One region of the Lysinibacillus sp. YS11 genome, then DNA from elsewhere that is predicted to be linked to it. Evidence: riboswitches for the same ligand, from Rfam matches in the RefSeq annotation. Region 1 holds a riboswitch; each other region holds the start of a gene.
The links. A riboswitch is a leader RNA that binds a small molecule or an ion and turns the genes downstream of it on or off. The one in region 1 is predicted to bind S-adenosylmethionine.
Positions count from the first base shown of each region.

Region 1 (10,823 bases):
TCGTCCTGACTGTTTACCCGATGATGTTGTCGAATATTTAGCAGAGCTAAATGAGCGGACGTATTTATGGATTGAGCTCGGTCTACAAACGGTGCATGAGAAAACGGCTAATCTTATTAATCGTGCCCATGATTATGCAACGTATGTGGAAGGCGTTGAAAAATTGCGTAAGCATGGCATTCGTGTTTGCTCACATATCATTAACGGATTGCCTCTTGAAGACTATGACATGATGATGGAAACGGCACGAGCAGTTGCACAATTAGATGTCCAAGGCATTAAAATCCACTTACTTCATCTATTAAAAGGAACGCCTATGGTGAAGCAATATGAAAAAGGTATGCTAGAATTTTTAGATCAAGATGTATATACAAAACTAGTAGCAGACCAATTAGAAATTTTACCACCAGAGATGGTCATTCATCGTATTACAGGTGATGGACCGATTGATTTAATGATTGGACCCATGTGGAGTGTGAATAAATGGGAAGTACTGAATGGCATTGATGCTGAGCTTGAACGTCGTGGTAGTTGGCAAGGGAAGTTGTATAAGGCAGAGGTTATGAAATGATACTACAACGCGTTTTACAATATGCCCAGCAGTTATTAAAAGATAATATAAAAGAGGGAGATACAGTTGTTGATGCAACTGCTGGAAACGGCCATGACACATTGTTTCTGGCACAGCTTGTTGGGGATGAAGGGCAAGTTTATGCCTTTGATGTCCAAAAAGAGGCGGTTGACGCGACACTCCTCCGACTTTTAGATCATGGTTTAGAACATCGAGCACTCGTTTTAAATAAAGGGCATGAAGAAGTTACACAGTTTGTACACAAGCCAGTAACTGCGGCAATCTTCAATCTCGGCTATTTACCTGGTAGCAACCATGATATTATTACAAGACCTAATACAACAATCCAAGCCATTGAGAATATATTAAAGCTCTTAAAAGTGGGCGGTTTGATTGTTCTTGTTATTTATCATGGTCATCCAGGTGGAAAAGAAGAGCGTGATAAGGTCATTGATTATGTAAGCCAACTGCCACAAAAATATGTTCATGTCTTAAAATATGCATTTCTAAATCAACAAAATGATCCACCCTTCGTCATTGCATTAGAGAAAATGAAAGAACATCCTATTCAATAATTACATGCTAAAAGGCGATCAGCTAGTTTCTATCAAACTAGCTGATCGCCTTGCTCTTTATCTACTTGTTATTGCGTTTTTCATTATAGTCAACCCAGAAATCTGCACCTTTAATTCCTAGTTTACGAGGATCAAAGACTGGGTCTTTTCCTTCTTTTTTCTGTTTCTCGTAATCTTTTAATGCGACAATAGCTGGTTTCATGATAATTAAAATAGCTATAACGTTAATCCAAACCATCAAACCAAGACCTACATCTCCCATTGCCCATGCCAGACCAGACGTACGGATTGTACCATAAAAAGCTGCAACTAAAATGGCAATTTTCGCAATCCAAATGAATACCTTTTCTGTGCTACCTCTAAATAAGTAAGCGACATTTGTCTCTGCAATATAGTAGTAAGCCATGATTGTTGTAAAGGCAAAGAAGAATAACGCAATGGCTACAAATGGAGCACCAAAGCCAGGTAATGATGAGTCAACTGCATATTGTGTATAGGCTGCACCTGCTTCAATACTTTTCGCAAAAGTCATTTGCTCATCGCCTGCTAATCCACCACTATTAAATTCTCCAATATGGATAAATGGATCTGCTCCCTCAGCTGCCTTTTCATCTTGTACATTGTACATGCCTGTAAATAAAATCATAAATGCCGTAGCAGAACAAATTAATAATGTATCAATATAAACAGACGCCGCTTGTACAATTCCTTGCTTAGCAGGATGTGATACTTCCGCAGCTGCCGCAGGGTGAGCACCAGTTCCTTGACCAGCCTCATTAGAGTAAATTCCACGTTTAACACCCCAAGCAATCGCTGAACCAATAATGCCTCCAAAAATTTCTTGAGCCCCAAATGCACTAGAAAAAATTAATCCGATAACCGTTGGTACTTGTGAAATATTCATAAAAATAATGATAATGGCCATAATGATATAGGCTAATGCCATAAACGGTACAATAATCTGGGCAGCATTTGCGATTGATTTAACACCCCCGATGATAATAGCACCTAATAAAACAACAATAATAAGTCCTGTGATCCATGTTTCCAAACCGAAAGCGTTTTCAACAGCACCTGCGATGGCATTCGACTGCACACCAGGCATCAAAATTAACATTGCTATTAAAGCCGCCACAGCAAAAATAACTGCAAACCATTTTTGGCCCATTCCTTTTTCTATGTAAAAGGCTGGTCCACCACGATATTCTGTATCTTTCTCTTCTTTATAGATTTGAGCTAATGTTGACTCTACATACGCGGTAGCCGCACCTATGAAAGCGATTGCCCACATCCAAAAGACAGCACCAGGTCCTCCCATTCCAATCGCTGTCGCAGTACCAGCAATATTACCTGTACCTACACGTCCTGATAATGCGATAGACATTGCTTGGAATGAAGATATTCCCTTTTCTGACTTCTCCCCTTTAAACATTAAAACAAACATATCTTTAATGTGCCTTACTTGTAGGAACCTTGTAATAATTGAGAAAAATAACCCAATTAATAAGATGCCATAAATAAACCATGGTCCCCATAAAATACCATTCAACTTCTCTACAATTACATCCATTTTACCCCTCCAATTTGAATTACCTTACTTTAAGTCATTATAGTATTACACTTTTCTGAAAATTACAATATTATTTTTAAGTAACAATATTTAAGTAAGTAACCTAGTAAATGGAAGGGTATAAACCTATTTAATTATATAACCAATTCTTCGAAGAGCATTATTAATAAAATCTCGTATATACATAAAAATCTCTTCGCGCTCTCCCTCATGAAATAAATTATGATAACAATTTGCCCATTCTTTAAACTGAAATTCCGTGAATTCCTGTTGATGAAGCCAATTTCGAGTTTGGCGAGTGTCCGTAATTTTATCCTTCTCAGCTGTCATAATTAGCATAGGCATATTAGGCATTTCACCTTTAGGCAGCATCACTAAATTTTTCATCATCTGCTGAAGTTCTCGATACCATTTCACAGAAACAACAGACATGAGGGGTACATCATCTTTCATTTCTTCTCTGCCTTCAACACTACGCGTTAATTTCTCTAATGTAATATCATGTGTCAACTTAACATTGGCTGTTAACGCACTTAGACTTGTTAAAGCATTTGTTAATTTACCTGGTAATAGCTTTAGTTGCAACCAAGGTGATGTTAAAATAATGCCTGCACATTCATATTGTCTCTTTTGCAGTGTATGGAGGATTAATGTTGCACCTAGTCCATGCCCTATTACAAAGGTTGGTAAATTATATGAAAAAGCATTTTCAATCAGGTTTCTTGTATACTTATTGTACAATTTGAAGTCTTCATCATGGACTCGAGCAAACCTTGCATTACCTCCATGATTCGGTAAATCTCCCATGACTATGTGGAAGCCTTCTAATCTTAATTTCTCTATCAGCCATGCATACCAACGGTGATTTTCATAAGCACCATGAAGAATAGCAATCACAGCTTTTGCTTGTCCATCAGCTTCCCATTTCCACATTACATAGTCCTCCTAAAAAATGATTACACTTTGATTATATCGAAATAAATAGCACATTTTAATTTTATATTTCCATAAAGTTGCGTATTTGATACGATAATACTACATTATAGAAAGAAAAGAGGCGATTTTCATGATTTATCCATTTAAAGATAAAACGCCAAAGATCGATCCGTCTGTTTTCATTGCTGATTACGCAACTGTTACGGGCGACGTAACAATTGGCGCCGAAACAACTATTTGGTTTAATACGGTTATTCGTGGTGATGTTTCCCCAACGATTATTGGTAAACGTGTCAGTATCCAGGATCTTTGCTGTTTACACCAAAGCCCAAAATATCCGCTCATTATTGAAGATGAGGTAACAGTTGGACACCAAGTCACTTTACATAGTTGTACAATTCGCAAAAATGCCTTAATCGGTATGGGATCCATTATTTTAGACGGAGCTGAGATTGGAGAAGGTGCATTTATTGGAGCTGGAAGCCTAGTACCTCCTGGTAAAGTCATTCCTCCAAATAGTTTAGCATTAGGTCGTCCAGCAAAAGTTGTCCGAGAATTAAATGCTGAAGATAAAGAGGATATGGAACGCATCGTACGAGAATACGCAGAAAAAGGTCAATATTATAAATCACTTCAGAAATAAATAACCTACACAAAAAATCAATACTAACGAAAAAATCCCTCGCGTTTTCGTGTACCGAATATGTTCACGAATCCTAGCGAGGTATTTTTGTAAAAAAAACAAAAGGAGCAATGTTGCCCCTTTGCTTATTAATACATCAGAATAATTTTCTAATGACTTCATTACTTTAGTTCAATAGTTTATAAACGTGCTTTTTCTCGTAGCGCGTCTGCTTTATCAATTTGCTCCCATGGTACATTTAAATCTGTACGACCAAAATGTCCATACGCAGCAGTTTGTTTATAAATTGGACGACGAAGATCAAGCATTTTAATGATACCTGCTGGGCGTAAATCGAATAGCTCGCGTACCCATTCAACGATCTCGCTTTCTTTCACTCTACCTGTGCCAAATGTATCGACAGCAATGGAAACAGGCTGAGCAACGCCAATCGCATAGGCAAGTTGCACTTCAGCACGCTCTGCTAAGCCAGCTGCTACGATGTTTTTCGCTACATAACGTGCTGCATATGCCGCCGAACGGTCTACCTTGGTTGCATCCTTACCTGAGAAGGCACCACCACCGTGACGTGCATAACCACCGTATGTATCAACAATGATTTTACGTCCTGTTAATCCAGCATCACCTTTTGGCCCACCAATTACAAAACGGCCAGTTGGATTGATGAAGTATTTCGTATTAGCATCTAATAATTCACTCGGTACAACTGGTGCAATAACAAATTCTTTTAAATCTGCTTGAATTTGTTCAAGTGTTGCTTCTTCATCATGCTGTGTTGAAATAACAATTGTATCCACGCGAACCGGTACATTATTGTCATCATATTCAATCGTTACTTGCGTTTTACCATCAGGACGTAAATAGGCAAGTTCACTTGATTTACGTACTTCTGTTAAACGGCGTGCTAATTTGTGTGCCAAGCTAATTGGTAATGGCATTAGCTCTGGTGTTTCATTACATGCATAGCCAAACATTAAGCCTTGGTCACCAGCACCAATTGCTTCTATATCAGCATCTGTCATAGAGCCTTCACGTGCCTCTAATGCCTGATCAACACCTTGAGCAATATCAGGTGATTGTTCGCCAATTGCCACAAGCACCGCTAAGTTCTCAGCATCAAAGCCATATTTACCTCGTGTATAGCCAATTTCAGCTACAGTGTCACGAACAATACCTTTAATATCCACATAAGTAGAAGTAGTAATTTCTCCTGCTACTAATACTAATCCTGTTGTTACAGTTGTTTCACACGCTACACGTGCATTTGGATCTTCTGCTAAAATAGCATCTAAAATGGCATCCGAGATTTGGTCACAAATCTTATCTGGATGTCCTTCTGTTACACTCTCTGATGTAAACAGTCGACGGTTTGTCATTTGGTTTTCCTCCTAAATACTCTTACAATAAGTAGTTGTGTATGAATACGGTACTCATTACCCATGTCAAGTCCGCTCCTAAGGATTGAACTCTCAAGCCGTTACTGCTGCTTTTAACACGAGGATTTCGAAAGATCCGTCATTATAATAAGGAAAGAACTACATATACTTACCTTTACATTGATTTTTAACAATAAAAAAATCCTTTTCTCACGTTACTTTACATGAGGAAAGGAATAATGACTGCGTAACCTTTCACTCTTATCGTTCAAGGGATGTTCCCTTGCATCAGGTTGGCACCAACGCATGTCGTGAAATAGTTCATGCAGGTTGCCGGGTTTCACAGGGCCTGACCCTCCACCAGCTCGGGATAAGAGTATCCGTTCAATCTCATGTTACTGAAAAGGTCGAACGTTGTCAAATATTTTCTTATGTATTACTGTATAGAAAGGAAAGAACTTATTACACAAAAACTTTTCATACTTGGATGATGATGTAAATAGAAGCAAATTAATCCCTACAACATACCTAGCTACTTGTGGTAACATATGTGTGGCTCAATTTTCGTGCCTAATTACAGTAGGATTGATGGTATTCTACTCGAAAAACATTATTTTTTGTCAGTTTATTGAAAAGTGGTAAAAACTCTAAAATAATTTCTTAATTAGTATAGATTATTTAAGCAATTGTGTTATACTATTTTTGAAATTAAGAAAAAATCCCTCTAAATCAAGGGAATACTATAAAAAAGGATGGTATTTAATCGATGAATTCAGTAGAAATTGCAAACGAACTGAAGGAATTATTAAACGGCGGTAACATTAATGTTCAACTTTCAGTACCACAATTAGCAGAAAAAGCTACATCTCGTGGTGAAGCAATGTTAACAGTAGATGGCGCAGTTCGTGCAGAAACTGGCAAATACACTGGTCGTTCACCTAAAGATAAATATACGGTAGAAGAAGAAAGCACAAAAGATCAAATTGACTGGGGTAAAGTCAACCAACCGATTTCTTCTGAAGTGTTCGATAACCTATATGTAAAAGTAATAAAATATTTAAAAGAACGTGACGAGTTATTCGTATTCAAAGGCTTTGCAGGTGCTGACAAAGACTCACAATTAAGCATTCAAGTTATCAATGAATACGCATGGCACAATCTTTTTGCTCATCAATTATTTATCCGTCCAACAGCAGATGAATTAGCTTCTCATGTTGCCGACTTCACTGTCATCTCAGCTCCTAACTTTAAAGCAGATCCTGCGGTTGATGGTACTGCTTCTGAAACATTCATCATCGTATCACTTGAAAAGAAAATTATTTTAATTGGTGGTACAGAATATGCTGGTGAAATGAAAAAATCTATCTTTGGTATCATGAACTACTTATTACCACAACAAGGTATTCTTTCAATGCACTGCTCAGCAAACGTTGGTGAAGCTGGCGATGTAGCGTTATTCTTCGGTCTATCTGGTACTGGTAAAACGACGTTATCAGCTGATCCTGATCGTAAGCTAATCGGTGACGATGAACACGGTTGGTCTGATAATGGTGTATTCAACATTGAGGGTGGCTGCTATGCAAAAACAATCAACCTTTCTGCTGAAAAAGAACCAGAAATCTACAATGCAATCCGCTTCGGCTCTGTATTAGAAAACGTAGCTGTTGATCCAGAAACTCGTATTTGTGACTATGATGATGGTTCACTAACAGAAAATACACGTGTAGCTTATCCAATCCAATACATCGAAAATATCGTTGATCCTTCTGTTGCAGGTCATCCAAAAACAATCATCTTCCTAACAGCTGATGCATTTGGCGTATTACCTCCAATCAGTAAATTAACAAAAGAACAAGCGATGTATCACTTCCTAAGCGGGTTCACTTCTAAACTTGCTGGAACTGAACGTGGTGTGACTGAGCCAGAACCAGTATTCTCTACTTGCTTCGGGTCTCCATTCCTTCCACTTCCTGCAACAGTATACGCAGAAATGTTAGGACAAAAAATTGACGAGCACGGTGCACAGGTATACTTAGTAAACACTGGTTGGACTGGTGGCGAATATGGCACAGGTAGCCGTATGAAACTATCTTACACACGTACAATGGTCCGTGCAGCAATCGATGGTAAATTAGCAGATGTTGAAACAACACAAGATGCTGTGTTTGGTTTACACATTCCAAAAGCAGTTGAAGGCGTACCTTCAGAAGTGTTAAATCCTCGTGAAGCTTGGGCAGATAAAGCTGCATACGATGCAAAAGCTGCTGAGCTTGCAGGCTTATTCAACGAAAACTTCAAGAAATTCTCAAACGTTTCTGAAGCCATCACTACACTTGGTGGTCCATTAAAATAACGTCTATATAAAAGACAAAGGGAACAATTTATTCGTTCCCTTTGTCTTTTTGTTTTCTCTATGCTTTATTGTTGTTTCATCCACTTGCAAAGAGCACGGACAGTTTCACGATTTTTTGCTGGTGGATATTGATGTGCATAGTTAAGATCATACCAAGTTTCGAATGATTTATTTGCTTCCTCTAAAAAAAATGCCAATTGTCTGGCATGTTCAATATCCACATTTTCATCACGATAGCCATGAATGATAAGAACGGGAGCTGTTATACGCTCTATCTCAAAAAGTGGTGTTCTTGCATCATACGCTTCTGGTACACGATTAGGTGTTCCTCCAATAACACGCTTCATCATTCTGCGCATATCTGTACGTTCCCAATAAGTGGCCGTTGCATCAGAAACACCTGCCCATGTTACAACAGAAGTAATATCCCTTCTTAAAATAGCTGTCCACAGAGCCATAATACCACCTCGTGAAAAACCAAAAACATGGATATTGTCATTGCAGAATTGTTTGAGTACATCTACGGCATAGACCGCATCGTAACGGTCTGCCCCTGCAAACTCGTCACGCCCCTCTCCCCCACGATTCCCACGATAATATGGGGCAAATACGATAAAGCCCTGCGCCGCAAATTGTGCAATACGAGAGGGTCTTACCATCCCAATGCTTTGCATGCCGCCTCTTAAATATAAAAAGCCATCATATGTACCTTCAGTCTTTGGCTCTGCTAATAATCCTTTTATACGTAAGCCCTGTGAAAGATAGGTTATTTCCGTTAAACGGATAGCTGGATTTGGTGAAGGATAGGGGCGTTTTTCGATAATATCACCATTGTGTGTCACGATGTTTCAGCTCCTCCAGCATTTTCTTCATCCCCTCATCCTTCATGTGAAAACTCAAGTTAGGATGCTGAGCAAATTCTTCATCAGTTAACCAAAGCATGCCTGACGTCTCTAAATCAAATTCTATATCCTCTTGCGCCAAAAATTGTGCAGTGAAAACGGATTTACAAAAAACGTTTTCATCATACACTGCATACTCTGCAAACCATTGAAGATTTTTCACATGAACACCCGTCTCTTCAAAAACTTCTCGAATCGCCGCCTCCTCTAAGGTTTCCCCTTCTTCTAATTTCCCTCCTGGCACTTCTACACCACGTCGTTTATGGACAGTACATAACCATTTATTTTCATGCTTTAAAAGGACAAGGACGTGTTTAGGTTCTACTTTAAATTCGCCTCTTGTAAAACTCAAATCTACTTGTAGGCCATGTAAATCTGTAAATGTTAACATCTCTTCAACCTCACGTTCTTTCTTGTTGCAAAACAAAAGTTACTTTCTTTATCATTACTTCTATTTTATGGACGGAATTTAATCATCATTCCTATTCCTATCTATATTAACTATATTGTAAACCTACAATGACAAGCAACCCTAAGCTACAGTCTTGTAAAGCATGAAAAAAAGCGTGCTTCATAGGAAGACACGCTTTTCTTTAGATTACTTGCTGACCGTCAAAATAGACGATAGGACTTTTCACAACACAATCAATATGAACATCTGACGCATTGGCTCCACCAAATGGCGCATTACTGCCAAAAGCGATATGGATGGTCCCATACACCTTCTCATCCTCTAATACATTGCCACATAGGATAGCACTTTTATTGGCTCCGATGCCAAACTCTGCAATGACTCTACCATTGCCTTCACCAAGTAATGCCAGTAGTCGTGGACCATCAGGACCGATTGCTTCTTCTAAGCGACCATTCTTTATTTTTAATAATAATGGCTCCTTTAAAACACCAATATTAGCAATAGAGCCATCTACTAAAATCTCTCCATTCGCAGATGTTTCTATTGGTGCAATATACGATTCTCCTGAAGGAATATTCCCGTACTCACCAGGTTGACGAATAACCCCTGTAGAACGAATTCCGAAACGGCCGTCTACACTAAACGTCAGCTCATGACCATCCTTGACAATACGAATATCTTTTGTCGTATTAAGTAAAAGGACATATTTTTCTACCGTAGCTTCGATCTCCTGTGCATCTGCATGAAGGGCACCTTGCTCCAGCATCTCCAATGTTACCCCTGGCATTGTTGCTACACGTCCACCCTTTTCACAGGCATGTTTACGAGCCAGTGTATGTGTTAGTGAGTGGGAAGTAATACACAGTGTAACATCGGCATTTGCCATAAGCTCAGAAACTGCATGGATTGGCTCCTGCCCAGATTTCTCTAACAGGGGCATCACCATGAACATTGTATTTGCAGTAATTGACAGTCCAGCTTCATAAAAAATTTTCGCGATGTCTTGTTTGTGGCTATCTGTCAAAATTAATAGTGACTCAGAAGATTGAACATTTAAATTGCCTTTTAAAACATTTAGTGCAATATCATGTAAATGATGCATAATAGGGCTCCTTAATTAAAATTCAAATGATATCTACGAATAATTCCTTCTATTTCATTTCTAGCTTCCGTTAAAGGTCCCAAAAAATCAGGAACACGTTGCTCTGTAAAACGATAAATTGGTCCAGAAACGGTAATAGACGCTACGACCTGTTCCTCACTATTAAATATAGGCATAGCTAGCGCCAATACATCGACCGAATACTCACTGTTACTAAGTGCATAGCCACATGTTCTAATTTTTTCTAGCTCTGCCCTTATTTCTGTGGCATCTGTCATCGTATTATTTGTATAAGCTGTTAATGGTTCATCTATGACCTTTGCAATTTGCTCTTCATTTAAAAAAGCAAGCATTGAACGGTAAGATGCTCCTACATACAG
Region 1 is NZ_CP026007.1:3,503,577-3,514,399, forward strand. It holds gene LBYS11_RS17450 (tRNA modification radical SAM protein MnmL/YtqA) at 1-571, shown strand, start outside; gene LBYS11_RS17455 (tRNA 5-(aminomethyl)-2-thiouridylate-methyltransferase MnmM) at 568-1,146, shown strand; gene LBYS11_RS17460 (alanine/glycine:cation symporter family protein) at 1,208-2,716, opposite strand; gene LBYS11_RS17465 (alpha/beta hydrolase) at 2,843-3,649, opposite strand; gene LBYS11_RS17470 (gamma carbonic anhydrase) at 3,783-4,295, shown strand; gene metK (methionine adenosyltransferase) at 4,475-5,671, opposite strand; SAM riboswitch class I at 5,930-6,048, opposite strand; gene pckA (phosphoenolpyruvate carboxykinase (ATP)) at 6,438-8,024, shown strand; gene LBYS11_RS17485 (alpha/beta hydrolase family protein) at 8,090-8,866, opposite strand; gene LBYS11_RS17490 (NUDIX domain-containing protein) at 8,850-9,317, opposite strand; gene LBYS11_RS17495 (aminopeptidase) at 9,520-10,443, opposite strand; gene LBYS11_RS17500 (IclR family transcriptional regulator) at 10,455-10,823, opposite strand, start outside.

Region 2 (10,823 bases), 1.1 Mb from region 1:
ACACGTGGTTATCCATTTTACACGGATTTAGGAACAGGCAATCCAGCCTCCTTTAAGCGAGCCTATCATTATGAGGAGGTATTGGTGGATACATCCAAAACAAAGCTTATTCAAGGCTTCTACGATGAAAAAAATGCGGAAGGCTTACAGTCTATATGGAATGCATTAATTTATACGCATCATCGACCAAACGAGGGAAAGTATCAAGAATATGTAGAGGATATGCTTACACAGCGCAATTTAGCAGAAGTATATCATGCACTCAATACATTTAATATAAGCGCTGTTGACAATGAGGTGGCAAAAGGCTCTCGGGAGGCCATGTTGCTTCATATCCCAATTTTAGTGCTCCGAGGGGATCGTGATTTGGTGATTACAGAGGAAATGAATGCAGAGATATTACATGATTTAGGCAAAACAGCACAGTTTGTAAGCCTAAAAAATTGTGGGCATTCGCCGTTGGTCGACGATTTAGCACAATTGACAGCTGAAATTGAAGCCTTTTTAGAAATTGGAGGAAGACAGTATGCGTTTGAACAATAAAGTGGCTATCATTACAGGCGCTGCAAATGGTATTGGCTATGCGGCTGCTGAGCGTTTTATCGAGGAGGGGGCATGGGTGTTTATCGCCGATTATGACGATAAAGCAGGCATTCTAGCAGCACAACAACTAGGCGAAAATGCTGTATTTATACAAGTAGATGTTGCAAGTAGAGAGAGCGTTAATCAGCTGGTGACGGCAGTGATCGAACAGGCAGGACGGATTGATATTTTAGTGAATAATGCGGGGATTACAAGAGACGCGATGCTGACAAAAATGACGGAGGATCAATTTCAGCAGGTACTAGATGTCAATTTGACAGGTGTCTTCCATTGTACACAGGAGGTCATTCCCTATATGGTGGCAGCAGGTGGAGGCAAAATTATAAATACATCCTCAGTTAGTGGAGTATATGGCAATGTTGGTCAAACCAATTATGCAGCGACAAAAGCAGCGATTGTAGGTATGACAAAAACATGGGCGAAGGAATTAGGGCGTAAGGGGATTAATGTTAATGCAGTGGCACCTGGCTTTACAGAAACAGATATGGTCAAAAAAATGCCTGAAAATATTTTGGCTCAAATGCGATCAATCGTCCCCCTACAACGCCTAGGGACACCACGTGATATTGCCAATGCCTATTTATTTTTAGCATCTGATGAGGCCTCCTATGTTCATGGGCATACTCTGCATGTGGATGGCGCAATAATGATGTGATAGGGGGTAGTCAAGATGTTTGTTGAGCAAGAATGGATTTTAAAACGTGCAGCTTTAACACCTCACCACATCGCCTTAATTAATTTAACATCAAAGGAACAATGGACCTACCAGCAATTATCTGAGGAAATCGGCAAATGGAGTCAATTTTTCGAACGGCAGCAGCTACAAAAGGGAAGTAGAGTCGCTGTTTTTGCGAAAAATCATATCCAATTGTTTGCTGTTTTATTTGCCTGTGGGCTACGTGGGCTCATTTATGTACCGTTAAATTGGCGCTTAAGCAAGGAGGAGCTAACACAAATTTTGGAGGATGCGACTCCTGCTATCCTATTATACGAAGAGGATAGTCATTGTCCCTTAGTTTTAGAAAAAATGTTTTCACTTCATGTTAGCCAGCATGAGAAGGAGATACAACCAAGTAGGCAAGACGTGGATGTGGATGATCCATGGTTAATGATTTATACAGGAGGCACGACGGGTCAGCCAAAGGGGGTAGTGTTATCCTTTCAGTCGGTCAATTGGAATGCCATGAATACTATTATTAGCTGGGGTTTACATGCTCAAGATCGGACATTAAATTATATGCCGATGTTTCATACTGGTGGCTTAAATGCTTTATGCATTCCCTTACTGATGGCGGGAGGAACGGTCATTATTGGCGATAAATTTGATGCAGAAGAGGCACTGCAAGCAACGAACCAATATCAAACGACAATTTCTCTTTTGTGCCAACTATGTATCAAGCAATGATTGCTACGAAGTATTTTCAGGAAAATCAATTTCCTTCCATGAAGGTATTTTTATCTGGCGGTGCCCCGTGCCCTCATCCTATTTACGATGCTTTTTATAATAAGGGATTATTTTTTAAAGAGGGATATGGTTTAACAGAAGCAGGACCCAATAATTTTTATATTGACCGAGAGCGTGCCTATGCAAAAAAGGGGGCTGTCGGGAAAAGCATGCAATTCAATGAAGCTAAAATCATCAGTCATACAGGAAAAAGCTGTGCACCTGGAGAAGTAGGAGAGCTATTGGTAAGAGGGAAGCATATGTTTCGCTTTTACTGGAATAACAAGCAAGAAACTGCCAATATCCTGCAAGATGGCTGGTTGAAAACAGGGGATTTAGCGATGATGGATGCGGAAGGCGATTTTTATATTGTTGGGCGTAGAAAAGAAATGATAATTTCAGGTGGTGAAAATATCTATCCTCAGGAAGTAGAACAATGTCTACTACGGCATCCAGATGTGCGGGAGGTGGCCGTGATTGGTGTAGGTGATGACTATTGGGGTGAGATCGTGACAGCTTTTATTGTTTGTCCCCACCAAGTAGCCTCTCTAATAGATGATCTTAATGAGCTATGTCATCAACAATTAGGACGTTATAAGATTCCAAAACAAATGATTTTCTTAGACGAACTACCGAAAACAAGCGTTGGTAAAATCGATAAAAAGGCATTGTATAGGCTTGTCGACTCATCTATCTGTTAAGTATGATGAGAAGGAAGAAACGCTCGTCTTTCTAAATCCGAAATAAGAGAGGGACACATAAATGGCCCACGCATTAGTTATTGGTGGAACAGGGATGTTGGCTGACACATCCCTTTGGTTAGTGAATGATGGCTACCATGTCTCAGTAATTGGACGTAGTGCCCATCGAATGGAAGATTTGCGAAATAGAACAACCAAACCCGCCCTTCTAACGCCGATTTTAGTTGATTATTGTAATATAGCCTTATTAAAAGAGAAGCTAGAAGAAACGCTTAAGCATAATGGGCCCATTGAATTGGTCGTTGCTTGGATTCATTCCTATGCGGACACTACATTAGAGAACATCTCCAATGTAATTTCAATAGAGAATAATGGGGAATGGAAACTGTTTCATGTGTTGGGGAGTAAGGCGAATTTAAGTGAAGTCCAAGAGAAATTGAAGCTCCCTGCTCGTTCGCAATACAGGCAAATCCAGCTAGGTTTTATGATAGAAGAAGGTCATGCGAGATGGCTTACGCATGAGGAAATATCGCAAGGTGTCGTTGCTGCTATTCAACAGGATCAACCTATCCATATCGTCGGGACGCTACAACCTTGGGAAAAGCGACCATTATAAACTAACTAACCTTCGTCTAACTAGATGGACGAAGGTTTTTACTTATCTCCATTATCAGTTTGTTGTAGATGTCTACATAATTGTGAGGGATAGTTAGGTTTGTGTGAAAAACGTCAGGATCAAGCAACTTTCTTCTCCTTACCTTTTACTTAGTATAACAAAATCATTTCCATATAACTTATCCTTATTTACTCACATCTCTTCCCATCAGACCGACATATCAGTAAAATAGAGTAGGTTAGGGGGATTACATGTGAAAGATCAACGCTTTAAAATAGCGCATCGAGAGGCGCTTATCGGAATTGGACTCGTCCTTGTCAACTTTGCGATTTGGTTTGGCTTTGCCTATGGATTAGGTTCAGGAGATCCAAGAAATTATACGTATGTATTTGGTTTTCCTGCCTGGTTTTTCTATAGCTGTATCGCTGGGACAGGCTTTATGATCCTTCTTATCTGGATTGTGATGAAACTCTTTTTCAAAGAGGTACCATTCGATGATGAGGAGGTGGATCGCTAATGCATTGGCAAGTTGTATTTCCATTGCTATTATTTTTAATTATTATTTTTGGAATCGGTATTTGGGCCAATAAGCATGTCCGCTCCTCTAATTCATTCCTGCAGGAGTATTTCCTAGGTGGTCGTGAAATGGGTGGTTTTATCCTTGCAATGACGATGATTGCTACATATGGCAGTGCGAGTAGTTTTATCGGAGGACCGGGTGTAGCCTATACAAAAGGACTTGGGTGGGTATTACTGGCAATGGCTCAGCTACCAGCAGGTTATTTTGTACTCATGATTTTAGGGAAAAAATTCGCCATTATTGCTCGTCGTTACCAGGCCATTACGTTAATCGACTTTTTACGTGAACGCTACAAAAGCCATGTCATTGTTATTTTATCAGCCATTAGCATCATTGTTTTCTTATTTTCGGCTATGATGGCTCAATGGGTTGGGGGTGCACGCTTAATTGAGTCATTAACTGGCTTAAGCTACACAGCAGCACTGTTTATTTTTGCGATTTCCGTGTTAGTATATGTGATTATCGGAGGCTTCCGTGCGGTTGCACTTACAGATACGGTCCAAGGTTCAATTATGGTGATTGGTACAATTATTTTATTAATCGGCACCATTGTGGCAGGTGGAGGCATCGACAATATAATGGCCTCACTGGTCGCTGAAAATCCTGACTTTGTGTCACCATTTGGCGCACAAGGAGATTTAACGCCTCTGTATGTCTCAACATTTTGGATTCTCATTGGTGTAGGGGTTGTAGGACTTCCGCAAATTGCGGTTCGTGCGATGAGCTATAAGGATTCCAAAAGTATGCATCAAGCGATTCTTATTGGCACGATTGCCATAGGGACAATCATGTTTGGCATGCATTTAATTGGGGTGTTAGCCCGACCTGTCTTACCGGGCATTGAGATTGGTGATAAAGTCATGCCGCTCCTGACGTTGAAGGTATTACCGCCATTTTTAGCAGGAATCGTTTTAGCTGCACCAATGGCTGCGACAATGTCTACGGTTAATGCTTTACTAATGCTTGTCAGCTCTACAGTTGTCAAAGATATCTATTTAAATTATATGAAGCCGAAAGCTAGTGATGCAGAGATAAAGCGTGCAAGCTTTATTGTAACAACAGTCATTGGCCTAGCCGTTGTCATCTTTGCACTCAATCCACCTGATTTATTAGTGTGGTTGAACTTATTTGCCTTCGGTGGACTAGAGGCTGTCTTTATTTGGACAGTCGTTTTAGGATTGTATTGGAAAAAAGCGAATAAATACGGAGCGATTGCGTCAATGATTTCAGGCATGTTGTTGTATATTATGATTGATCGGTTTTATCCTTCTGTCTTTGGTATGCATACAGTCACGATACCAATTGTCGCATCCTTCTTTATTTTTGTGATTGTCAGTTTGTCCACTAGTCATAAATTTAAAAACGAAAAGCTTATGATTTAACGCCAAAACGCCACAGATTTCAAATTCTGTGGCGTTTATTTTAATGCATCATAAAATCATAGGCATTTTTCGCAAGTAATGTCATTGTAACGACAATAAATAGTGTGCGGACAAAGCCACTTCCTTTCTTGATTGCCATCCGTGAGCCAAGCATAGCCCCACCAATTTGCGCAATGCCCATGACTAGACCATAAACATAATGAATTTGACCTAAGTAAGCAAACATACAAACACCAGCCACATTACTCGCCAAATTTAAAAACTTCGCATTACCAGCCGCCTTTAAAAAATCGAAGCCTACCAATAAGAAGCTAAAGATTAAAAACGACCCTGTGCCAGGACCAAGAAATCCATCATAAAAACCAATAGCAAATAATAGCAGCATAAATAAAAACAAATGTTTTTTAGATAGATTTTTTACGGTAGAGACGGCACCCCAATCCTTTTTAAAGATCGTATATACCCCAACAGCCGCCAGCATAACAAGCATTAATGGCTTTAGTAATGCTGGATTAATCAGATGCACAGTCCAAGCACCACATAATGATCCGATAAATGCTAGTGGAAAATATTTGAGGACAGAGCGAATGTCCAGCTGGCCAGAACGATAGAAAGAAATAGAGGAAGTGAGCGAGCCCATAGCTCCTGCTAGTTTGTTCGTGGCAACCGCAGCAGCTGGATTGAGCCCAACAAATAGTAAGGCTGGTAGTGAAATTAAACCGCCCCCTCCCACTACTGAGTCAACAAAAGCCGCCAGAAATCCAAAAGAAATTAATAGTATGAGAATATGTACATCGATTTCAAACAACATATGACACCTCTTTATAATTAGTTACTACTGAAATAGTAACTAATTTTATTTACGCTGTAAACCCCATTTTTTCATTGGCAAATCTTCACATTGGTAGCCTATAATAAAGATAATGGAGGGATTACATGGAGGAATTAATCACCCAGCTGAAAGAAATGGGTTTTACAGAATATGAAGCGAAGGCCTATACGGCACTTGTTCAGCAAAGTCATGTCAGTGCTTATCAGGTTAGTAAAAATTCTGGCATACCACGTGCAAGAGTGTATGATATTTTAAATATCCTTGTAGAAAAGGGCATCGTGTTAAAAGAAGAGACCGCAGAACAAACGACCTATTCGGCAATGCCTGTGTCTGTGTTCTTACAGCAAATGCAACAGCGCTGGGAGTCGAATTTTACGTCTATAAGCGGGAAATTAGAGAAATTAGAGGAAAAAGTACAGGAAGCTGAGCCTAAAGTGGTCATGCTGAAGGGCAAGGAATCCATTATCAACTATTGTCAGTCACTTCTAAAGAAGGCGAAGAAAAAAGTGATGCTGTCGATGTGGGAAGATATGTATGATGCCTTACGTGAAGATTTGCAAGAGGTGGCGCTGCATGTTCCTGTTCATGGCATTACGTTGTATGTAGGAGAGCATCTCGCCTCAATTGACCAGCATAGAGCCACACATTATACAAAAAAAGCGTCTACACCGCATTGGTTTATCTTATCGATAGATGGTCAGGAAATGATTTATGGTCATTCTCCATCTACCCAAGAGACGGCCTTTATCACCAATGATCCGGTTCATATTTATTTGTTAGAGGATTATATATGGCATGATGTGCTCATCAATCGGTTAGTAAAACGTGATGATCAGGAGTTAGAAGACTGGATTGCTAAGGAGCGTAAAGCTTTTTTCTTAGAATAGTCGTATAAGGAAGGGGAGGAACTTGAAAAAATTCGTGTTGCTAGGTTTAATGAGCCTACTAATGCTAGGAGCCTGTAATGCTACACCACCTACCGATCCACCAACGATTCATGAGCTAACGGTTGTCCCAGATAATGTCCAGAAAAATATCGTTTCTAATGAAAGAATACAACTATTGCATGAAAAGGATGCTCCATATTACCTTGTTTATTATTCAAAAGGGAATGTATTGGCAAGTATTACAGCTGAGGGAAATAGGCTTATTATCCAGTTAGAAGAAGGCAGCGAGCAAAGGAAAGAGGCTCAACCCTATGTTTTTAAAATCACCGTCAAGAATCCTGAGCTGGATACCATTGATTTGCGAATAAACGGTCAGAGTACGCCAATTGATCGTATGACCATTATGTGATAAAAGAAACCGAAATCCCTTTAGAAATGAGATTTCGGTTTCTTTACGTGATGTCTAATAAAAGACTTTGTCTACGTTATATTTAGAGCGGAAAGTATTAATCGCATATGTTTCGTAAATTTCACGTTCCATTGGATCTTCTACTTCATAGACTTCAATTTTGAACACTTCATCACGATGGTTTTTCATCGGAGATACATTATCCTCGAAATGTTTTTTAATACGTTGACGAATTTTACGTGCTTTCCCAACAAACAATAGCTCATTCTTGTCATTATAGAATAAGAAAATGCCGCCTTTATCACGTGTGATTTTATGGAAGTCAATAAAACCAAAGTAAGGTGTGATCGGCACATCACCTGGTTTTAAATCTTGTTCACGTTGACGGATTACTAGATCTGGTTTTGGAAATTCAATTTTAATCAAACTATTCACGTTCCTCTCTCTTACTAAAAGTATATGGTAACATAATTACGGCATGTTTACCATAAATTTTAAATGTAGAAACCCCACAGATAGCAAGCTTAGTGTACATCAAATGACCAAGAAACATGCGCGTGAATCACAAAATATTCTATGAATTATTGATATTCTAACAAGTTCATGTTACAATTCAAGATAATTAAATAATCTTATCAAGAGAAGCTGAGGGATTTGGCCCGATGACGCTTCAGCAACCTCTAACAATCGTTAGAAAGGTGCTAATTCCAGCAAAGGATTTTTTCCTTTGAGAGATAAGAGTGGACGTGAAAAAAATCCTTCTCATTCTATCTCGTATGGAATGAGGAGGATTTTTTAATTTCGTTGCATCCTACGCAAGCAAGATTTGCTAAAAGAGAGTGATTATAGAGAGGGGAAAGCAAGATGCCAATTAATATTCCGAAAAATTTACCAGCTGGAGAACATTTACGTGAGGAAAAAATCTTCGTCATGGAAGAAGATCGTGCGAAAACACAGCAAATCCGTCCATTAAATATATTAATATTAAATTTAATGCCTGAAAAAGAAAAAACAGAGCTCCAATTATTACGTTTATTGGGGAATACACCATTACAAGTCAATATTACCTTTTTGAATACAGCCACACACGAGTCTAAAAATGTGAGTAAATCCCATTTGCAGCTTTTCTACACAACGTTCAATCAGATTCGACACCGACGCTATGATGGTATGATTATAACTGGTGCGCCAGTAGAAAAAATGGCTTTTGAAGAGGTCAACTATTGGCAGGAAATTTCAGAAATTATGGATTGGTCTAAAAAGAATGTGACATCCGTGCTACATATATGTTGGGGGGCACAGGCTGCATTGTATCATCATTATGGCATTGGGAAGGTTGAGCTTTCTGCTAAATGCTCAGGCGTCTATTCCCATGTGATTACAGATTTAACTGTAGATTTGGTACGTGGCTTTAGTGATTTATTTACTGCACCTCATTCACGCTATACATCTGTTTCGATTGACGAGGTTCGCAATCATCCAGATCTACGATTATTATCCTATTCAGAGGATGCTGGGGTATTTATTGTACAATCAAAAGATAATAAAAATATTATGATTACGGGGCATCTAGAGTATGATGCGACAACGCTAGCCGATGAATATAGTCGCGATGTGGCGAAGGGCATAGATATCGCCGTTCCTGTAAACTACTTCCCGAATGACGATCCGACACAAGTGCCGATGAATACATGGCGTGCCCATACGCATCTATTATTCTCTAACTGGTTGAACTACTATGTTTACCAAGAAACACCATATGAATGGGATTTTGTAGATGAAATCGAATATCATATTTAATTAATAAAAAGTCTAATTTCTTTTCTAGCTTAGAAGAAATTAGACTTTTTGATTGTCATCTTCTGTTTCCTGCTGAGGTGTTTCGTTTTTTTGAGCCTTGGATTTACGATTGCGAATAACTACCACAATCAACAAAAGTATGGGTAATAAAATGGTGAAAATAAAGGAAAAGATTGGCCAAATTTCATTATTATAATTAGTAGAATGCACAATATCTGGATGAACAATTTGAGAAAGTCCAATGACAATTATACCCATCGGTATAATAAGCGGACGATGATCCTTAATCTTCAAAATTTGTGCAAGGCCAACAACGGTCGTATAGAAATACATAAATGTACGAATATATATAGACGTAATCCACATAAATGCCATAATGATTTCTATGCGCTGTAAAAAATTCCCTATAGATATTCTTTGCGCTAAGGCATAGCTAGGAAATGTCCTTGATGCAGTGTTTTCAGGACCTAATACAAGAATCGATAGGACAATCAACGTAACTAAGACGATTCCGCCAAGGATTGCCCCAATATATAGCCCTTTCTGTGCAGACGGCTGTACATTGACGCCAGTAGGATAGAGCATCAATAATACAATTAATGGAAAGGAAAAGATACTCATAAAGCGTGCAATACTATAAAACATAGATGCTTTGGTCGCTTCTAGTAGAGGCTGAATATTCTCAAATGTAATTTGAGGGGTAATACTAATGACGAAAAAAATAAAAATAAAGATAAACAATGGGAAGAGGATTTCTGCCGAACGGGCAAAGGTCTCAATCCCTAAATAAGCGGCATACATAATAAGGATACTGAACAGTAGGGCAAATGCTAATGTCGGTGTCTCTGGCATAACTTCCGTTTTCATGAAAATACCGATAAAATAAAGTAATTCTCCAGCCGAAAGAAAGGTCATAATCAGGAAACAAATCGCTGTGATTTTCCCGAAAAAACGCCCAAGAATTTTTTCATTGGCCTCGATAAAGTTTAGGGACGGTGTTTGATTGGCCAGTGTTAAAAATAATTTTAGAACCAGTAAACTGAGCAGAACACCAATGCTTGCCGCTATCCAAGCATCTTGCTTAGAGGCACCAGTAATACTCGAAGGGATAATTAAAATCGCTGTACCGATAGAATAGAGAAAGGTAACGATTGTAAACTGTCTTGAACTAATTATCTCTTTTTCCATCAAGCTACCCTCCGTTTCTCAGTCCATCTTTCTATTTTGTGAATGACACAATGTAATCCCTAATCGGTGTGAAGATAAAGGTAATCAAATCTAATGGGCTAGGAATATGGATTTTAAGGGCAATCCCCATATTTAAAGCCGTTCCAATAAATAGCAAAAAGGAGAATACAATAATGGCTTTTCTATCCTGTTGCTTTTTTAGCTTTGGAATAAAAACAAGAGCAACAATGATTGCAATAATCAAGATAGCTACTGCTAGTACCATCTCATTACTCCTCCTTTGGCTTGTTTAATAATGAATTTTGCATCGTACCTGAACCTTGGGTTGTTACCTTTACATGAACAGCCACTGCTAAATCTGGAAAAATGGAAGTCCAGTCA
Region 2 is NZ_CP026007.1:2,400,851-2,411,673, reverse strand. It holds gene LBYS11_RS11900 (intracellular short-chain-length polyhydroxyalkanoate depolymerase) at 1-543, shown strand, start outside; gene fabG (3-oxoacyl-ACP reductase FabG) at 527-1,258, shown strand; partial or broken gene LBYS11_RS11890 (class I adenylate-forming enzyme family protein) at 1,274-2,748, shown strand; gene LBYS11_RS11885 (short-chain dehydrogenase) at 2,810-3,364, shown strand; gene LBYS11_RS11880 (YhdT family protein) at 3,618-3,881, shown strand; gene panF (sodium/pantothenate symporter) at 3,881-5,326, shown strand; gene LBYS11_RS11870 (TSUP family transporter) at 5,367-6,137, opposite strand; gene LBYS11_RS11865 (TrmB family transcriptional regulator) at 6,263-7,045, shown strand; gene LBYS11_RS11860 (hypothetical protein) at 7,068-7,454, shown strand; gene LBYS11_RS11855 (nucleotide excision repair endonuclease) at 7,509-7,880, opposite strand; SAM riboswitch class I at 8,084-8,195, shown strand; gene metA (homoserine O-acetyltransferase MetA) at 8,319-9,254, shown strand; gene LBYS11_RS11845 (GerAB/ArcD/ProY family transporter) at 9,294-10,442, opposite strand; gene LBYS11_RS11840 (hypothetical protein) at 10,474-10,707, opposite strand; gene LBYS11_RS11835 (Ger(x)C family spore germination protein) at 10,712-10,823, opposite strand, start outside.
Region 2: linked by a shared signal. The riboswitch ahead of metA (homoserine O-acetyltransferase MetA) and the one ahead of metK (methionine adenosyltransferase) in region 1 are both predicted to bind S-adenosylmethionine.

Region 3 (10,823 bases), 540 kb from region 1:
CATCAATTGTTTGCCCTGCAAGCGTTGTACCCATCGGTTCTATTGTTCCTGAAATCATGACAGGTAGCTCTTTTCCCGTTGATGCAAAAGCGCGCTTTACGCCAAGTGTGCCTGCTTTGACATTGAGCATATCCTGACTTGTTTCTAATAACAAAACGTCGGCTCCTGCCTCAATTAAAGCTTTTGCCTGTACATAAAAATTTTCCTCTAGCTCTTCAAATGTAATACCACCTGTTACTGATAACGTTTTTGTTGTTGGCCCCATAGCCCCTGCAACAAAACGTGGCCAATCCGATGTGGAATAACGATCCACTGCTTGTCGAGCAATTTCCACTGCACGCTTATTAATTACTTCTGCTTTTGTGCCAAGATCATATTCATTTAACACAAGAGGCGTCCCACCAAATGTATTTGTACAAATAATATCTGCGCCTGCCTCTAAGTATTTATGGTGAATTTTTTCAATAACATCTGGTCTAGTAAGCACAAGATTTTCATTACAGCCATCAAGTTCCTCGCCACCAAAATCCTCTGCTGATAAATTTTCATTTTGTAGCATTGTTCCCATTGCGCCATCAAGAATTAAAATACGTTTCTCTAGTTGCTCTTCAATCGAGTGCTTAGCCATGTATACTTACTCCTTTTTTCTGTTCATCCAATTGCTTTATATATTTCATCAACTCTAGTGTCACATCGTAACGTAAAAATGGTGTAATAAGGTAAATCCCATTGAAATATTGCGTAGCCACTTCTACTAATTCTTTGGCAATAGCAATCCCTTCCAATGTTGCCTTTTCTTTATCTTCTCCACATGCTTTCATTCTTGTTAAGGCATCTTCAGATAATTTGATACCTGGCACTTCATGATGTAAAAATTCAGCGCTTTTATAACTCGTAACAGGCATAATACCGATGTAAATTGGAGCTTGTAAATGCTTTGTTGCCTCATAAATCTCTACAATTTTCTCTATCGTATATACTGGTTGAGAAATGAAGTAGTCTGCCCCATGCTCAATTTTCTTCTCCAAGCGTGTCACAGCACGATCTAACACACGGACGTTTGGATTAAATGCAGCAGCAACTGAAAAATTTGCTTTTTTACGAAGTGGCTTACCTGAGAAAGAGACCCCTTCATTTAATTGCTTAATTAATTGGATTAGCTCCATGGAAGATACATCATAAACACTTGTCGCACCTGGGAAATCTCCTACTTTTGTTGGATCACCCGTAACGGCCAACACATCATGAATACCTAAAGCATTTAACCCCATTAAATGAGATTGTAGACCAATTAAATTACGGTCTCGACATGTAATATGAGTTAGTGGGCGTACACCATGTGAGCTCTTCAACAATGCGCCCATTGCAATATTGCTAATACGTGGAGAGGCCAATGAATTGTCTGCCATCATAACTACATCTGCACCTGCATCATATAATTGCTTTGCTCCTTCAAGGAACCCATCAATCTCTAAATGTCTAGGCGTATCCAACTCTACTATGACAGAGCGTTCACGTTTAACCTTTTCATGAAGAGGCTCATACTTTGTTGGCTCCGCTTCCCGAACAATCTCAATCTTTTTAGGCTTCGCATGCTTCTCCTGAACCGGTGATAACTCTTCTAAATACTTCTTTGCTGCTGTAATATGTTTGGGTGTTGTACCACAGCAGCCCCCTATTAAACGTACACCTTGATCACGCAATTCAACAGCCGCTCGACCAAAATAATCAGCTTCTGATTCATAAACGACACGCCCATCCTCTAAGTCCAGAAGTGATGCATTTGGATAGGCCGACATAAATGCCTTATTAGGAAGTTCTACACCTTCAAATGCCTGAATTGTATGGTGTGGACCTAGTCGACAATTGACACCAACAATATCAGCACCTAGAGCTTCAAGCTCATGGAGAGCATTATTTAAAGACATCCCATTTTGTAGAACACCGGGCTCATGCATAGAAACTTGTGCAATAATCGGCAATTTTGTTTTTTCTCGTAGCATCTTTAAGGTTGCTGTTAATTCTTCAAAATCATAATAAGTTTCAAGTAAAAGGCCATCTGGATTCCCTGCAAGTAAGACGCTTGCTTGTTCTTCAATAGTCGCTAATATTTCATCCAAGGTTGCATCACTTTTACGAATTCCCCGAATACCACCAATTGTTCCTAAAACAAATTGACCGCCATCAGCCGCTGCTCGTTTTGCGATGGTGATAGCAGCTTCATTAAATTGTTGGACACGTGATTCCAATCCATAGCGAGCTAATTTAATGGCATTTGCACCGTACGTATTCGTTTGAATGATGTCAGCACCAGCCGCAATATATTCTCTATGAATCTTTTCAATTAACTCGGGTCTCTGAACATTCATTTCCTCATGGCAATACTCCAATCCATAGCCATATAGCACTGTGCCTATTGCACCGTCTGCCGTCAATACATGCGTTTTTAACCTTTCAAGCAATCCCATAAAATTAGCCTCTCTTCCTATGTCTCTATATAATAAAAAGCCTTCTTTCATAAAAAAAGAAGGCTTTAACGATTCATCATTGTTGTTCCTTCTCATCTTCGACTCAACGGTCTTCTGGATTTAGCACCTGACAATAAAGTTGGTTGCTGAAGCTTCAATGGGCCAGTCCCTCTGCTTCTCTTGATAAGAATTAAGTATGAATTTTTTAAATAATTAAAAGAATCATATCGTTTACTGACGAATGAGTCAAGACTATTTCACATAACAAAGTTTTTTTCCACTTAAAACCTTAGAAATTGGCAAGTTCCTTTGCAAGCTCTTCACCAATTTTTTTCCCGTTTTGAATGCAAGCACCAATACCTACGCCAAAATACGAGCACCCTGCAATCGATAAATTAGGATATTTCTCATGTAATTCTTGTAGTAATCCTTGTAATGCTTCACGATGCGCTAGATCATATTTAGGCATTTGATCAATCCATTTTGTTACATTCACAACGGTTGGCTGCTCCTCTATTCCTAGGCTCTTTCTCACATCTTCTAAAGCAACTGCTGCTAATTCTTCATCCGTCATGGCGCGTAGTTGCTCATAGGCTGGATTGATGCTCTTATAAAAGAGTCGCACAAGTAATTTATTTTCTTTCGATGTATGCTTCCATTTACGACTAGTCCAAGTTGCTGCATTACAAGTTACGTCTGAATTATGGGAAACAATATAGCCCGTTCCATCTGCTGGCAATTTAGCGTCTGGCACATCAAAACCCAAATAGATAGTAATCGCTGACGCTGTCGTAAATTGGTCAAAATAGCGGTTTAAAGATTCATCCTGTAGCAGATTTTGTACAGTTTCGTTCGGTAATGCTAAAACGACATAATCTGACTCAATAATTTCACCATTAGCTAAGGAAATTGTGTAGTTCTTATCTTGTTTTTGAACATTTAGTGTAGTAACACCCTTGATAATTTCTACATCGGATAAGGTTTGTTCAAGTCGATCAATTAAAGAAGATAAACCATTTTTAAAGGATATAAATTTTTTGTTCGCTGCTTTAACAAATTGCTCACGATTCGCATCAAAGCCTTTAATAATACTTCCAAAATCATTCTTATAATCAATTAAATACGGTAAAGTAGAGCCAATAGAAAGCTGATGTAAATCTCCCGAATAAACACCTGCAAGGACTGGTGCAATTTGATTTTTCACCAGTTCCTCTCCTAAATAGTAAGTTAAAAATTCACCGATAGAACTTTCCTTTGTGAAGCCATTGTTTGGCAATGTTAAATCCTTCAACGCTTCTTTTTTCCCTGCTCGGAAATAAGTGTACTTTCCTCTAAGGATGCTACACTCATCGGTATTCCGAAAGTTGAATCTGCCGGAATAGCATGTAACTCATTATTCGTATAAATATAAGAAATACCTGTTTCGTTGTAAACTAATTCCGCCTCAAAATCAAGCTCCTGCACGAGTTCCATAACGCCTTGATGACGGGCTACAATAGAATCAGCACCCGTTTCCATGATGAAACCTTGTTCATGTGCTGAATATAATTTGCCTCCTAAATATGTATTTTTTTCTATAAGCACTAGACGAACATCTAAATTATGTTCCTTCACTTGACGTTGCAAATAATGCATTGTACATAGTCCTGTAATACCGCCGCCTAAAACAACAACTGTTTTCATCATAACCGCCCCTATTATTCATTCTTTCTACAGTATAATCCTTTTTTCATTGAAAATTACGTTAAACCCTTTACAAATTTAGCAAAAATAGAGCTATTTCATCAGTGAAATAGCTCTTACTTTCTGAATCTCTATAAAATTGATTCTCTATAGCGATAACTTCACAACAAACATTTAAATAGGTACTATAGTGTTTATTACGTCTAAAAATATGAAAAATAGAATGTAAATGTTAGTAGTCTATCCTTTTAAATTTTGCGCAAAGCTCGCTAATTTTTCAGCTGAATTTGTTACCTCAGTAAATGAAGTGCCTAATTCACTTAATATGCCTACAATTGCTTGTATTTTTGTTGCCATACACTCATTTTGATCTTTTGCTTCTGTCATGGCTCCCAATATACTCGTAAATTGGCCTTCAGTTTGTAACATATTTTCTTCACCTGCTGCAACTTCATCTTGAATGTTGGTCAAAGAATACTCTAATTTCTCTGTTCGTTCACCTGTCTTTTTCAATAACAAAGCCACCGCTGTAACAGATTCTTTTGTCTGAATTGATAATTTACGTACTTCATCGGCCACTACGCTAAAGCCCTTTCCCGCTTCCCCAGCACGTGCTGCTTCAATTGCAGCATTTAAAGCCAAAAGATTCGTTTGATTCGCAATATTGGTCACAACACTCATAATTGTTTCCATTTCCTTAGACATACCTGATAATTGTTCAATATTCTCTTCTATATCATGAAGAGAATGACTAATATTGAGCATATTTTGTGATTGATTTTTTAAACGCTTGCGACCCTCAAGTGCTTGGTTTTCAGCCAGCGTAGACACATCGAGTGATTTTTTTGCCAAATGTTTAATTTCGTCAGATTGCTTACTTAAGCAGCAAAATGAATTATTGGTTTCCTGCGAGATAGCTGCAAGTGCTTCCGAAGAATCTACAATCTGTCGTTCAATCGCTTCTTTTTCATGAACCATTTTTTCTTTCAGTTGTTCCACAGTGTTTTCAAAAGCTTCTAAAACGAGTTGTTGCTCAAAATTACAAATTTTCGATATAGCTCTGATCGTATTAAATTGATCTTGTGGAAATTCTATATTTTTTTCGACTAAATCAATAAATGATATCGATAAATCTTGGAAAGCGCAGATATACCACTGTGTTCTAAGCCCAATGTGGACATGCACCTTTGCAATTTTTACACGCCTTTGGTAATACATCTCATCAATGGTTCCGTTAAACATTTCAATAATATGTTGCCGTAATGTTACTTTAAGCTTTTCTACAGAACTATGATGACTGATAATATCTACCAAATGATGCTCTGTTCCAATCATGTTGTAAAAACGGTTTACGATGTGATCTACATTATCCATAACTATTGGCTGGAAAGCTTTTAAATATTGTAAGTCGTTCTTCGTTAAGTTCAGCATTTCAATTTGCTTCGCCATCGATTGACGAGAGGACAAATCCATTTTCACTGTGTATTGCTGTAAATCCAATACCTTCGTCTTTCTTTGTTTTTGAAAAATCACACATCTTCCCTCTTTCATTCCGTTTACTTTCATCAGGCTGAGAAACATCAAATCCCTTTTAACATATTGATGGATACACGAAAAAATACCGATAAAATCTGATTAGTCAGATTTAATGGTTACATTCGATAGCGCAATTCCGTATGACAAACTTCCTCCAAAAGTATGTCGGGTACCCATTTGCTCAATTTATCCTAAGGTCATTTGCTCTCAGCAAACAGATATAGTCCCTACATGACTAACAGTAAATTATTTACGTATGCTTCTTTTCAAAATCACTCATTTACATTAATCATTTTATAAATGACTGTCAATCTTATTAATACCATTATTTTACACAAAATGTATAAAAAGTCCTTGTTGTTAAATAAAGCGTAATAAACTATAAAAAAGCTACCACAATATTATTGGGTAGCTTTTTTAACTATTTTTTTGTTTATTATGCTTACTTGCTTTATATTTATTCTACTTTTTTATCGATCATCTTCAAATTTCACTATACTAATATTTTTTATCCTCAATCATGATCTATCTAAATACTCGTAAACAGCAGTCTATTTTAGACCAAAATACCCTCATACCGTAGCAACATAAACGATTCTAAAAGCCTATGTTTTTTTAACACTAAATTTACAATCCTTTAAGTTCCTGTAATATTTTAGCCGCTTCTTCGGATCCTGCATCTGCCGCGAGTCCATACCATTTAATAGCTTCTTTCAGATTTCTATCTAACCCTGTATCTTTATTAAAAATATGCCCCAACTGTAGCTTGGCTTCCACATCTCCTTGAAGTGCAGCCTGCTTAAACCAATGAATACCTTTTTCGAGATTGCGTATTCCTGCCAGACCATTACTCCATATATAACCTAAATCATAAAAGGCGTCTACATGATATTGCTCCGCAGCTCTTTCATACCAAAACAGACCACGATTGACATCTTTCGCTTGGCCTAAGCGCCCCTCTAAATAAATTCCACCAAGTCGATATTGTGCTTCCACATACCCTGCCTCAGCTGATTTTTTATAGGCGTTAAAAGCTTCTTTCTCATCTACCTCAACGCCTAACCCCTGCTCATAAATTATTCCTAACGTAAACATTGCCTCTGCCACATTCTTTTGTGCAGCATAATCAAACCATTTTTTTGCTAATGTATAATTCGTTGCTACGCCCTCGCCATTAAAGTACATATCTGCTAAATTATTGGCAGCATCCGCATGTCCCTGCAAAGCTGCTTTTTCATAGTATGAAAAGGCAAGGGAATAATTTTCCTCCATACCTATGCCCCCAAAGCAAAAATTCCCAAGCATATATTGAGCATCTGCATTTCCCTGGGCAGCGGCTAGCTCAAACCATTTCAATGATTTTTCAGGTTGAAAATGTTTACCCTCTCTAGAATTATAGTATTCACCCAGTTGATATTGGGCATCCCCATCCTGCTCTTCAACCGCTTCTTTATACAAATCAATAATGAGCTCATGATCTAAGTCCTCTTCATCTAGAGCAGCAACTTGTTCATCTTGATGGCGAAAATACCACTCTACAATATCAAGCACATCATCTACTACTTCTATACTGTTTTTTAACTTTTCTAGCGAAGAAATTTGCCAAATGAGTATATAGATAGGCTGTGGAATGGCATCGCGCAAGACATCATCATATTCTGCCAACAGCGTTAATACATTCTCCTGTATCGATTGAGATTGCACTGTATGGACAATCTGTAAATGACGTTGTTGCTGTTCTTTTAATAACCCTCGTACTACTTGATACAGTATTTTCTGCAAGGCTGTTAGGTTAACTTCAGCGAATGTAAGTAATTTTATATTTTGAGCAAACCACTGATCTTGAGTTTGTGTAAGATTTTGTAGGGAAATTATTCGTTCTTTATTTCGCTTGGCTAAAATTTGCTCGTACATTATTTTCCTCCCTTGCACACTATGTAAAAAAACTGCCTTACCACTATTATATGGAAGACAGTTGAAGTTTGGTTACACATATGCTCTCAATAGTAAGCCTACGAATAGCGTAATAATTAAAAATACTGTGACATGGGTCCATTTATACATGGCTAATAAACCTATAAATTCTCGTGTGAATGCATTAGGAACATAGTAAAAAGCAGTTTTTGAGCCAATCCCCTCGGCATCTAATGCTGCTTTCCTAGCATAAATACTTGCGCGAAACACATGGAAATTATTCGTAACAAAAATGGAACGATAGTTCTCTCCATGAGAATGGTGGTCCATTATTTGCTTTGAAAAGATCATATTTTGTTCTGTATTGGCTGAACAATCCTCCATTATTATCTTGTCAGTCGGAATATGATGTACTTCTATTAGGTATTGTTTCATTGCATATGCTTCTGATACCTTTTCATCATTCCCTTGACCACCAGAGACAATGATATAAGGCTTCATCTCATATTTTATATATCGCTTTACTGCTTCATCTAAACGGCTTGCTAAAAGTGGAGGTACTCTATCGCCAATTAATCCTGAACCTAATGCAATAATGTAATTTGGTTTATAACGTATTGGTGTAAGAAGATACAATATTGAATAAGCAAGGACACTAGTGTATAAGAACATTGTATAACCAAAAATCAAAAACGCATAGAAGAAAAGAATATGCCAAAATACATTTTCAATTTCAATAAAAATGACGAATACATACCATAACATCATAATAACAAAACTTAGCCCTAATATGGCTAACATTAAGTTACGGAATTTGCGTCCTTCCTTTTCCAATAATACTTTACTATTGAAAAACATGGCTATTGATAAAATAAACATAATACTTGGAAAGCTTCCTAATATAATGAATATCCCCATTTCAGAAATAATCCCCTGATCATTTGGTAGCAATAAAGGATAATGAATAATAAACGCTCTGACAATATATATCCCTATCACGCCAAGGGCTACAACGTTGAGAAAGCGCCTTTTTTCTGTTAGGTACAAAATGATAAAAATGGTAAGGAAGATTGATAAAGTTAGTAGCATTTTTTCACTCCTTCCTATTGCATAATTTCTACAATCATTACATCTGCCACTATTTGTCCATATTTTTTGATATAGCTTAATTTTTGAAAGCGTTTGTTTTATTTTTTAATATAGTTCATGTAATATTACTATATAAGAACTAGTTTATGATTAGATTAAAAATTATATTGGAGGAATGTATGTAATGAAAAAAATTCTTGCCGCTCTTTTTGCAGCGACACTGATATTTTCGACTGTTGGTGCAACATTATTTATTTCTGATACGCCAACGGCAGAAGCTAAATCCTATAAATCGGGTAAAAAAGGCTTCTCTAACAATAATAATAGCTCGAATATCCAAAAATCGGATACTACTAAAGATCAAAACAATGCAACAACAAATAAAAACAACTCAACATCTACTAATAAAGCAGATACTACTAAAAAAGGTGGTTTTTTCTCAGGTGGTCTGATGAAAGGATTAATGCTTGGCGGACTTGCTGGATTATTATTCGGTAGTCTATTTAGCGGTATGGGTATACTGGGGAATATTTTAGGTTTACTTATTAATGTGGCAGCAATTGTTGTTATTGTGATGCTTGTTGTGAAGATAATAAATATGTTTAAAGATAAAAAGCGCAAAGAGGAAGCACAATGGCACAAATAATCAACGAACAAGATATTATTAATGCTATTTGTTTATCTCAAGCCTACTATCAAAACATTCGCCCTGAGGATGTTCTTGTTGAATTAACTTACGAGGATAATGCAGGTTTTGGTGCAGAGGTCGAAGTCAACGGTCAAATCGAGGTGCTTAATACAGCAGCCATGATTGGTGCCTTACGTGTTTGGATCAAGGATGTTCTACACGGTGATCCATTCTCGACAGGGATTGAACTAGTTTTAGATGACGAAGAAGGCATTATTGCCAAACTATCATAAAAAAATAGCAGTACAATGAATCGTCCAAAAAATTCATTGTACTGCTATTCTACTTTTTCAAACGTTTTTTAACCTCTTCTTTTTCTTCTTCATTCAGAGAAAAATCTACGATAGAGCGTCCCAGCATTAATAACATGATAAACATTACTCCTGTACCAACAATTAAATAAATCATTGTAAATACTTTAGAATAAGCCGTTGTTGGATATAGTCCTGTTTCGACTCCAGTTGGAATTAAGCTCACTACAGCAAAATACATGGCATCCAACCAGTACCATCCTTCTGTCCCCTTGTAGAATAGAGTTCCTGATAGAATGATTAAAAATAGTGTAGTAAATAATGATAGGAACTGTGGACGTTTAAAGGACCTCCACAGTCCTTTTCCTAATCTTTTAGCAGATAATATAAATGACAGCATCCCATTCTCCTTTATTTAGATAGACTATACTTCGTTTTTTACGAAAACATCAAAAGGTAGAGGAGAAAATCCCCCTACCTTTTAATGATTATTGAATGAGTAGCTGACTAAGATTGGTAAATATTTTAGCTGCTTGACCTCTTGTTGTGACAGCCTCAGGTGAAAATTTCCCTCCATCCCCTGTCACGATTCCTAATTCATACAGCATTGTGATTGCACGTTTGGTTTCTGCATTATATGAAGCGACATCTACAAATGGCACATCGCCTTTTGCAATATACGGCTGATTAGATTGCTGTTCATAGGCGCGATGAATCATTAAAGCTAATTGAGCGCGTGTCACAGGGTGTCCAGGCTTAAATTTTCCATCTGTTCCTTTAATAAGACCATGTACATATGCTGCCGCAATTTCTGCCTGTGTTGCTGCATCATAATTTTCGATATCAGTAAATGGTGCTTTTTCTTCTGTAGTTAAGCCAAGGCTTCTTACAAGAATAGCTGCAGCTTGGGCACGTGTTACACTACTCTCAGGTCTAAATGTCCCATCAGTATAGCCGTTCATTATACCTATATTTGCAGCTGTTTGAATATAATCTTTTGCCCAATGATTCTGTGTATCTGTAAAGCTAACTGTTCCTTTCGTAGTGAAAGTTACTGTAGGATTTTGAACACTTTCATTACCAGCAGCATCAATTGCTTTGATAGATACATTGTAGGTTGTATTTTCTGTTAAATCTTTGAGCGTAATTGTAGTAGTGTCAGCATTTAATGTTGAAGTTAATTTTCCATTCACA
Region 3 is NZ_CP026007.1:4,040,891-4,051,713, forward strand. It holds gene metH (methionine synthase) at 1-628, opposite strand, end outside; gene LBYS11_RS20265 (bifunctional homocysteine S-methyltransferase/methylenetetrahydrofolate reductase) at 621-2,468, opposite strand; SAM riboswitch class I at 2,558-2,658, opposite strand; partial or broken gene LBYS11_RS20270 (protoporphyrinogen oxidase) at 2,758-4,151, opposite strand; gene LBYS11_RS20275 (globin-coupled sensor protein) at 4,392-5,684, opposite strand; gene LBYS11_RS20280 (tetratricopeptide repeat protein) at 6,315-7,601, opposite strand; gene LBYS11_RS20285 (YdcF family protein) at 7,674-8,690, opposite strand; gene LBYS11_RS20290 (hypothetical protein) at 8,875-9,336, shown strand; gene LBYS11_RS20295 (DUF2653 family protein) at 9,324-9,611, shown strand; gene LBYS11_RS20300 (ion channel) at 9,661-10,029, opposite strand; gene LBYS11_RS20305 (S-layer homology domain-containing protein) at 10,118-10,823, opposite strand, start outside.
Region 3: linked by a shared signal. The riboswitch ahead of LBYS11_RS20265 (bifunctional homocysteine S-methyltransferase/methylenetetrahydrofolate reductase) and the one ahead of metK (methionine adenosyltransferase) in region 1 are both predicted to bind S-adenosylmethionine.